Regions from separate parts of the Peribacillus sp. NPDC101480 genome, predicted to be linked through region 1. Evidence: riboswitches for the same ligand, from Rfam matches in the RefSeq annotation. Region 1 holds a riboswitch; each other region holds the start of a gene.

Evidence for each region. A riboswitch is a leader RNA that binds a small molecule or an ion and turns the genes downstream of it on or off. The one in region 1 is predicted to bind thiamine pyrophosphate.
Region 2: it holds a riboswitch for thiamine pyrophosphate, as region 1 does, so the genes downstream of both, tenA (thiaminase II) here and ACQKMF_RS03070 (ABC transporter substrate-binding protein) in region 1, are expected to answer to the same signal.
Region 3: it holds a riboswitch for thiamine pyrophosphate, as region 1 does, so the genes downstream of both, thiC (phosphomethylpyrimidine synthase ThiC) here and ACQKMF_RS03070 (ABC transporter substrate-binding protein) in region 1, are expected to answer to the same signal.

Annotation. Positions count from the first base shown of each region.
Region 1 covers NZ_JBNNSB010000001.1:600,011-603,290, reverse strand. Annotated here, with positions in the region: gene ACQKMF_RS03080 (ABC transporter permease) at 1-105, opposite strand, end outside; gene ACQKMF_RS03075 (thiamine-binding protein) at 102-386, opposite strand; gene ACQKMF_RS03070 (ABC transporter substrate-binding protein) at 398-1,393, opposite strand; TPP riboswitch at 1,527-1,636, opposite strand; gene ACQKMF_RS03065 (protein-glutamine gamma-glutamyltransferase) at 1,950-2,771, shown strand; gene rarD (EamA family transporter RarD) at 2,839-3,280, opposite strand, start outside.
Region 2 covers NZ_JBNNSB010000002.1:251,120-254,399, forward strand. Annotated here, with positions in the region: gene ACQKMF_RS08805 (ABC transporter ATP-binding protein) at 1-205, opposite strand, end outside; gene ACQKMF_RS08810 (ECF transporter S component) at 218-802, opposite strand; gene tenA (thiaminase II) at 817-1,500, opposite strand; TPP riboswitch at 1,635-1,764, opposite strand; gene ACQKMF_RS08820 (flavin reductase family protein) at 2,253-2,396, opposite strand; gene ACQKMF_RS08825 (hypothetical protein) at 2,463-2,645, opposite strand; gene ACQKMF_RS08830 (protein kinase domain-containing protein) at 3,038-3,280, shown strand, end outside.
Region 3 covers NZ_JBNNSB010000001.1:37,455-40,734, reverse strand. Annotated here, with positions in the region: gene thiC (phosphomethylpyrimidine synthase ThiC) at 1-1,707, opposite strand, end outside; TPP riboswitch at 1,843-1,957, opposite strand; gene ACQKMF_RS00295 (HAD family hydrolase) at 2,073-2,861, opposite strand; gene ACQKMF_RS00290 (histidine phosphatase family protein) at 2,997-3,280, opposite strand, start outside.

The sequences.
Region 1 (3,280 bases):
CCATTCTTCAACCTTCAATAAGACTGTCACTGACTCCCAAACTATCAGCAACAATAATAAAAGAAAGAAGGGAGCCCCCTTCTTCCAAATTCCCCTTCCGATCATGCCCGATATTTCTCCGTTAACGTATCCATCGTAATCCCGCTTGGCTGATATAATATTTTCACTTGGGAAATGACATTCGGCGATCCTATTTCGATCATTCTTACATTCATTTTTTCTATCACGGCAAAAAGTTCGGAAAGCTCGCCCTCCATTGTCGTTTCAAGGGGGTGAACCTCATACTTGACACCAGATTCTTCAATGATCTTGATTGCTTCATCGACCATAGGGATGACATTTTCCCCTTTAGGAATAATTTGTATACTAATTAATGAATTGGCCATCGTATTTCCTCCTATTTTGGTAAAAATTCATTGGTAAATGCCTTTTCAGGATCGAAATCACCTTCAAGAAGCTTGTTTTCAGTCATCCAATCACTGTAATTCTTCCAGATTTCCAGTTTTTGTTCACCCCAACGCGGAGCATCATCCTGATACTTGGCTGCAAGCCACTCCTGGCTTTTCTTAACTAGTTTTGCATCAAGATCCGGCGCAGACTTAATTAACATGTCTGCTGCATCAGCAGGATTCTTAATCGCAAACTGGTACCCTTTTGATGCTGCATGAACGAATGCTTTAACAGTTTCGGGATCTTCTTTTATCATCTTTTCATTTGTAGTCAAAACAGGCGTATAGTAATCAAGCTTATCAGAGTATTCGGTTAAGTAAACCATATTAAGCTTTTCATTTCGCAACTCAGCCTCAATACCTGTCCATCCATAATAAATCCAGGCAAAATCTATATCCCTTTTAACCGAAGTGAAAAAATCCATGTCTCCTGTATTGACTATATCCACTTTATTTACATCCGAATTTTCTTTTTTCATGAGTGAATCAATAATGGCCTTTTCAACCGGAGAACCCCAGCCACCATACGTTTTCCCTTCAAAATCCTTGGGAGTTTTAATGTTCTTTGCCTCAGGGGAAGCGAATCCAGAGGTATTATGCTGGATGACTGCAGCAATCGAAACAATTGGCACGCCCTGCACGCGGGCCTGTGTTATGCCCTCCTGGTAGCTTACGCCAAATTCAGATTTTCCTGAAGCGACAAGCTTATCCGCTCCAGCTTCACCTGGCATGATAATTTCCACATCAAGACCTTGCTCTTTAAAATAACCTTTTTCCTTGGCAACATACAATCCTGTATGGTTTGTATTCGGTGTCCAATCGAGCACGACCGATACCTTTTTTAATTCTTCATTTTTAGATGCTTCTTCTTTTTCATTAATTCCGCCTGCACCACATCCAGCCAAAAGGAACAACGAAGTTAACAGTGGTAAGAATTTATTCAAGTTATTATCCTCCTACACATCATATAAGATCCATATGCCGGAACCATAATGGGGCTCCAGGGTCTATTCAAATACTGGATAAAAAGCAAAAAACGCCCGAAGATGAATTCGGACGTTAACATACAAAACAGAAAGTCAGTAATAATATGTTCCCTCCGCTGGCATCATCCAGATCAGGTTCAAAGAGTCAGCATCTAAAGGATGCAATCTCAGCCAGCAGTACTGGCCCCCCTACATTTCTCGCACATATGAACTTTTCTCTCTCATTATATCAATTCATAGGGAAAAGGGAATACTAATTTGCTTCTTATCACTAATTGGAAAGGTATTCCTTACTCTTAAGGATATCTAGCAAAACATCTTTTGGAACGAAAATCATTGAAATCAATGTAATTCTGCCTCTTTTCATTCCAATCATTCTTGACTGCAGCGGTGGCTGACAATTTCTAAATAGTCATTTCATTGCAGGCATTCATATAATGAGCATTATCTGTAGACATTTATGTTTACTGGTTTTATAAACCGTTAATTTAATAAGCAAAAGGTGGATATGATCATGATAAAGATTAATCACAGATGGTTAGATGTCAGTCACATCCAACCAGGAATAGCATCTGCTAAGTCGCTTGAAATTCTCCAATTGCTGGATGAAGATACTAACGTTTTTGAATACCGGAATTTTGGAGAGTTTAATTTCGATATACAGCTGCGGCGCCATGTCATTGAGGCAGCGATTTCATTGAATAAAAGTGAGGTAGAATTTTCAACACTTGAGGAATCGCAATCCAATAAACAATATTGGCACCTTTCAAAGGGTGGCACCTTCACCCTTCAGCCAGGGATACTCCCTCATGCTGCACTTCTGGACATTTTCATGAATGGAAGGCTTTATGCTTTCGAATGCGGGACGGCAATAGTCGTCACTTTTTTAAAGGCGATTTTGGATTTGATCGGCCCTAGGAATTTCGATTACCTTTTTTCAAACCTTTTTTTATATGACTGGCGCCCTCCGGAGAATATGGCTCTTAATATTCATCAAGGAAGGGATTATTTACCAGGCGATTGCGTTTACTTCATAAACCCCGATCACGACGAGTCAACTCCTGAATGGCAAGGTGAAAATGCCATATTATTAGGGAATAACCTCTTTTATGGCCACGGAATCGGGATTACCACTTCACAGGGAATCATCAATGAATTGAATAGCAATAGAAAGCCGTACGCAACCAAATCAGCATTCCTGACAACGCATATCATTTTCCTGGATAGTTCCTTCTATAGTCAATTCCAACTAAATAGAGCAAAGCCCGATCACTGTCCTGTCAGCCTTTCCAATTGTATTGTTTCTGAAATAGGTTCGAAGATTTACCTTTCATGACCTCTTTGTTTTATATACCCGCATAAAAAAATGCTTGGGGAGAGATCTCCCAAGCATTTTTTCTTATTCATGCACCAATATTCCCTTTGCCTTTAAGCCTGCGGGCATTCGCCTGACCCCATTTCGTTATGGATAGTGTATAAACGGCCAAGGCTGACCATATGAACAAAAAGGCTAAAAGATGTGCTTTGGTAAAACTTTCATGATAGATGAATACGCCTATCAATAAAGATAAGGTCGGAGCGATATACTGAAAAATGCCAAGCATCGATAACGGGATCTTCTCCGCCCCTTTCGCAAAATATAAAAGAGGCAAGGCCGTGGCAATCCCGCCGCCCACCAGCAGCAAGCTTGTGCTCCCATCTGTAAAGAACTGCATTTCAGACCGGTTCATCAAGTAGATCAGGTAACCTAGGGCCAGAGGCGTTACCATCATCGTTTCAAGAGTCAGCCCGATCGCCGCTTCGGCCTTGATCATTTTTTTTGCCAGACCGTATAATCCAAAGGTC
Region 2 (3,280 bases), on a different contig from region 1:
ATTTTTCCGCTTTCATCGGTACTTCGATGGAATTCGGAATCAATCCGCTTAACACTTGTAAAAGGGTCGACTTACCACAACCTGATGGCCCCAACAATAGCACTTTTTCTCCTTGATCAAACGTTAATGATAGGTCCTTGAATATCAAAGATTCATCACCGGGATATTTCATTCTTAACTTTTCAACAGAAACGATTGGTTCCATGGCCCTCAACCTCTACTTTTGATCCAGTTCTGCATAATCTTTATTTGAAACCGGACGCACAAGATTTGTTACTCCTGTTGCTTCCAGGACTTTAACTAGATAATAAGCGGTCACACCTGCAAAGAATATGGAACCCACAAACCTCGCTATCATGAATAACGATAGATTCCAAGTTGAAAGCGCACCTATTTCCCCGTATGCAAAATCCATAATAACTGATGCCAGGCAGGAAGCTATCGCAGCTAAAACGGCCACCGGCATATTGAATTTTTTATATTTGAAAGCCATGAACACCAGTTCCGCGAACAAACCTTGTACCACCCCATATAACAGTACGGTCAGCCCCCATGGTGAACCAAGGAAGAACTCCCCGGAAGCTGCAGCTATCTCCGCCAAAAGTGCCACACCCGGTTTCCGTAAAATTAAGAAGGCGACGGGGCCAGCTATAAACCACATTCCATAAATAAGTTGATCCAGATGTAATCCTAACGGTTTAACTGAATAATAAATCGAACCCCAAAGGATATAAACGATTCCAAATGCTACCGCAATCACGATCGTGACCAATATGTCCGTTAATTTCAAACCTTTTTTCATTGTTTCATTCCCCTTTATACTTCTAGTGTTTCCTTATGCACAGGCCATGTCTCTAAACGATAAGCCATTTCCCAAAATGAGTATTCATATTGGCTGCTGAGGATAAAATGCTCTTTCATTCTTTCCTTATCTTCGTCTGTCACTTTTTCAGCAATCTCATCAAGCCTCGCAATTTGTTCTTCCACCAAAGTGCGGAACCACTCCCCTCCGTAAGCCGCTATCCATTCTTGATAAATCGGCTCCTCCGGCATGCACCCTTGCAGCTTTTCACCTATTTCATAATAAAGCCAGTAACACGGCAAGATAGCTGCAATAACATCTCCTAAATGTCCCGAATAAGCCGCACGATACATATGGGAAGTATAAGCATAAGCGGTCGGGGCTGGTTTGAAATTATCCCGTTCTTCTTTTGTGATCCCTAATCTCTCAGAAAAATTCTCATGAAGCTTCAACTCCGCTTCATATGTTCCTTGTGCATGGCCGGCAAGCCTGCTTGTTGTATGTAAATCAGTAGCTTTAACTGCTCCTAAAGCTTGAACCCTAGCAAAATGAGATAAATAATAGGAATCTTGCATAACATAGAAACGGAAACACTCCAATGGCAAAGTGCCATCTCCTATTCCTGCAACAAACGGGTGATTAAAGCTAGCTTCCCAAATGTGATCCACTTCCTGACGAATTTCCTCTGAAAATTTCATGACCATTACCTCCAAATTATTTTTTTTAATCAATGTTACGGAAAAAAACTTTTATCACCCCTTTTTTTGCAAACAAAAAACCACTTTCTTAAACGTAAAGAAAGTGGTTGTACTTGAAATAATACAGAAACGTATTGTTCCAGACCCCACTTCCCTACGCTGGTATAAACCAGATCAGGTTCTAAGGGTCTTAAAGTCATACTTTAATCTCAGCTTCTGCGGTAAAAATCAACTTTCACCTATAAAGCACCCCTAGTGGTACAAATTGTATATTAAATTTCATTTGCCTTTATATTAACACGATAAATCCAATTGTCAAACGTATTAGAAAAAGTTTTCAACTTAATGATTTAGGGTTACTAACCTTTCAATCTTGCATATACACCATTTACCCGGCAGTTTAACGGCACTTTAATCAATGGGTTTCATTACGTAATTTCCTCGTGAATTCTACTGTTTTACTCGTGAATTTGGCCGGTTTACTCGTGAATTCAGCTGCTTTACTCGTGAATTTGGCAGGTTTACTCGTGAATTCAGCTGCTTTACTCGTGAAATTGATTTTTCTTGGGATTTCTGCTGCTTTACTCGTGAATTCTTTTATTCTCTAAAAAACAATATTATACATTCGATGTTGCTTTTAGTTTTAATATTTTGCTCGATCTGTAGTTTATCATAGCTGCCATAATTCCGGTTTCCTTGATTTAATTCTATTAATATATTCTTCCCCGGTTTTAATGCCCATTAGAATCCCCTTATTTTACAAACTGTTTAGCAGACCCCATTTTCCCTCGATAAAAAGTAAGCGCTTCCAAATATTCGGAATGTAACTCCTGGATTTCACCGATGAACAATACATGATCACCAGCATCATACTCTCTCCATGATTTGCATTCCATCCAGGCAACACTTCCATTTATTTTTGGGGAAATTCCCTTGTTATCCCAGTCGGTTTCAAGCGTTTCCTATTTGCTGCCCGCAAATTGCCATGCAATGGCTTCCTGTTCATCCGACAAAATATTAATGGTAAAAGATTTATCTTTCATGCTAGTGCAGGCTTTTGCTTCTTTATGAATACTAAAGCAAGCGGTGGATCCAAGGAAACCGAAGGAAAAGAATTCACAGTATTCCCCTTTTGAACTTTCCATCAAACCAGCTCACTATTGTGACGCCGGTTAGGGATTTCCCAAAGCAACTTCTCAACTCGCGCCCATCCACCTCATCACATCCTACTCTTTTATTATGAATTCATTATAGTAAACTTAATATTTTTAAAAACCATATAATTTCATAATGTGAAATTACAGGAAAAATTTATAATTGTGAACTATCAAAAGAATTCCCCGAAGAAATGACTTTCATTACCGCATTATCAAAAATCAGTGTTAAACTATCCATGTTCATTCATATTTCCAGCTTAATTACTAACGGACTTTTTTGTTCTTGACTTGAATAGATGAAAGTGGTGAGGAAAGTTTCAATTTTGCGTACATTTAGAAAATTCTACCAATTTTTCGTGGATATACCTTTAAAAAAAGGAGTGGTTTTGAATTACCGTTACGAGGTAAAAGCTGTAATCGGAACAGGAAGCTACGGTATTATTTATCTTTGCAATGATTTGAAAAAAAAAGAAAATATAGTGATCAAGCAGCTCCGGAAAAGTAAACGCCGCAGCAAAAAAGAGCTGAAGCAGTTTGAAAATGAAATTTCCATTTTACGAATGTTAAACCACAAAAACATCCCCAAATTTCACGAGAAATTTTCACATGAGGGAAATGTTTAT
Region 3 (3,280 bases), 560 kb from region 1:
CTCAAAGCCCAGACCCTTTTCCTTCGCCAAATCACGGATGTCTTGAGAAATCCTCATACTGCAGAATTTGGGTCCGCACATTGAACAGAAATGGGCTGTCTTGGCACCTTCAGCCGGTAGTGTTTCATCGTGATATTCAACTGCCCTTTCAGGATCGAGGGAAAGATTGAATTGATCTCTCCAACGGAATTCGAATCTAGCCTTCGAAAGGGCATCATCCCGTTTTCGTGCCTGGGGATGGCCTTTAGCAAGATCAGCTGCGTGGGCTGCAATTTTATAAGTAATGACCCCTACACGAACATCCTCTTTATTCGGAAGCCCCAAATGCTCTTTCGGTGTCACATAACAAAGCATGGCCGTTCCAAACCATCCAATCATGGCAGCACCAATCGCAGAAGTGATATGATCGTATCCAGGAGCTATATCCGTTGTCAATGGTCCCAGGGTATAGAATGGTGCTTCTTGACAGACTTCCAGCTGCTTATCCATATTTTCTTTAATCAAATGCATCGGTACGTGACCGGGTCCCTCCACCATGACTTGAACATCGTGCTTCCAAGCAATCTTCGTCAGTTCCCCAAGTGTTTCCAATTCAGCAAATTGAGCCTCATCGTTTGCATCTGCAATGGAGCCAGGACGGAGGCCGTCACCTAATGAGAAAGAGACATCATACGCCTTCATGATTTCACAAATCTCTTCAAAGTGAGTATAGAGAAAACTTTCTTGGTGGTGGGCCAAGCACCATTGTGCCATGATGGAGCCCCCCCGGGAAACGATTCCCGTAACTCGCTTTGCTGTCATGGGAATGTATCGCAAAAGCACTCCGGCGTGTATCGTGAAGTAATCCACACCTTGCTCAGCCTGCTCAATTAATGTATCCCGGAAAACTTCCCAATTTAAATCTTCCGCGACTCCATTCACTTTTTCCAATGCTTGATATATCGGAACCGTCCCAACTGGCACAGGAGAATTCCTGATAATCCATTCCCGGGTCGTGTGAATATTCTTACCGGTGGAAAGATCCATTATGTTGTCTGCACCCCAACGTGTAGCCCAAGTCATTTTCTCCACTTCTGCTTCAATCGATGAACTAACAGCGGAATTTCCAATATTCGCATTTATTTTCACATGAAAATTACGTCCAATGATCATGGGCTCACTTTCAGGATGGTTAATATTTGCCGGAATGATCGCCCTCCCGCTAGCTACCTCATCTCTTACAAAATCAGGGGCTACATTTTCCCTGATCGAGATGAATTCCATCTCAGGAGTTATGATACCTTTTCGGGCATAATGGAGCTGGGTTACGTTTTGCCCTTTCGCTGCACGCAATGGTTTTCTTTTCAATCCCGGAAAAATTTCTGCTTTCGTTTGTGACTCTTTTTTATACCCGTTATCTTCGGGCTTTATTTCACGCCCTTCATACTCTTCAACATCTTCCCTTTCCAGAACCCAGCTGCGTCTAATCGGGGCAAGACCTTTATGAATATCAATGGGATATTCTGAATCCGTATAAAAGCCGCTTGTGTCATATACTCGTAAAGGCGGATTCTCCTCTTCGCCGAAAGAACCTGTAGTCGGACTTAGCTTAATTTCACGCATGGGCACCCTAATATCGGGTCTAGATCCCTCAACATACACTTTTTTACTCCCGGCAAAACTGGACATAATTGAAACGTTCATGTCATTTACTGAATTACTCATCATGATTTCATTTCTCCTTTTTAAGTTCATTTAAAAAGGACAAAATCCAATCCATTTCGCACGAAAAAGCCAGATCTCATATTTAAGACCTGGCTAACGTTAGTATGGCTACAGAAATGACCAATTGAAATGTCATTGTTTAGTAGATTCTAACTTCCCCACGCTGGTATGAACCAGATCAGGTCCTGAGGGTTAAGAAGCTTAAGCGCTTCTCTCTCAGCCCAACTTTTATTGGACACCCCTAGTCTGAATAATTTAATTGATTACAGGGTAACTATATCTCACCCTTTTCATTCTGTAAATAATTTGAAAGACCTAATATTTTCATTACAACTATCAAAATTTATTATTTGAAGAAGAGCCGTTAATTAATTTCCAAGGCTCTCAAGGATAGGGTAAAGCTCCTCTAAATGCTTGATTTCATAGGTTGGAATCACTTCATTCCGTTCCTTATCATGGCGATTTATCCAAACCGACTTTATGCCTACCCGTGATGCTCCAAGGATATCCGTCATTAAATTATCGCCGACCATCAATACTTCATCCTTATCAAGCTCCATGATCCCCAAAGCATGCTCAAAAATGGAGGCATCCGGTTTACCTCTTCCAAATGCGCCTGAAATCACGATTTGGTCGAAATAAGGAACCAGTTCAGGCGTAATTTCAAGTTTCGTATTTTGCAGCTCAGGAGATCCGTTCGTAAGCAATAGCAACTTATACTTCCCTTTTAATTCATCCAGAACACGGAATGTTTCTTCATAGATAAATGGCTTTTTGCGTCTCTCCGCAGGGAAACGTTCTGCCAGTTCAAGTCCAAATTCCGGGTCATCGATCCCTAATGCCAATAACCCTCTCGTCCACGCTTCTTTCCGATAAGCCGGTGCAATCCCGGCCATCTTCCTGAATTCATCATGATCATCCTGAAAATTTCCCCATAGCCCCTCAAATGGGTTGATTCCGATCATTTGGGTGAATGCATATGTATCGTAAGAAGAATAAAGCTCACGCGCTTCCTTTCGCACAGCTTCTTCAAAATCCTCGACATTCAGATCATATTTCTCCTTGGCCACTTCACATGTGGCCACAAAAGCCTCTTTTACACTTTTCTGATCCCATAGTAATGTATCATCTAAATCAAAAAAAACTGCCTTCAGCAAAATGTCCACCCCTCTTTCCCTATTATTGAATTCGTAAAAATTACACTATTACAATAATAAACCACAACCAATAAAAAAAGAATAACTATTCGGAAAATGACTTACCTTTTCTAGTGGGAAACTCTTATCCACTTATCATCTTTCAAATACATACAGCTTTCCATTACTGGCAATCTTGAATTTGGGACCGGTGAACCCCCGTCGGATCAGCTCTTTCCTCATATATACCATGAGGGCGGCATGACTCACGATCAAAACATCCCTTTCCCCCTTTGCAAAGACTTCATCCAATACTTTATTGATCCTTCGCTCTGCGATCTTAATTTCCGCCCTTGTCTGCTTGTTTAACACCGAGCAGCAGCGAATCCAGATAGCCCAAAGGATGAATGGCAGCTTTACCCTTCCTTTAAGAGGCGGGG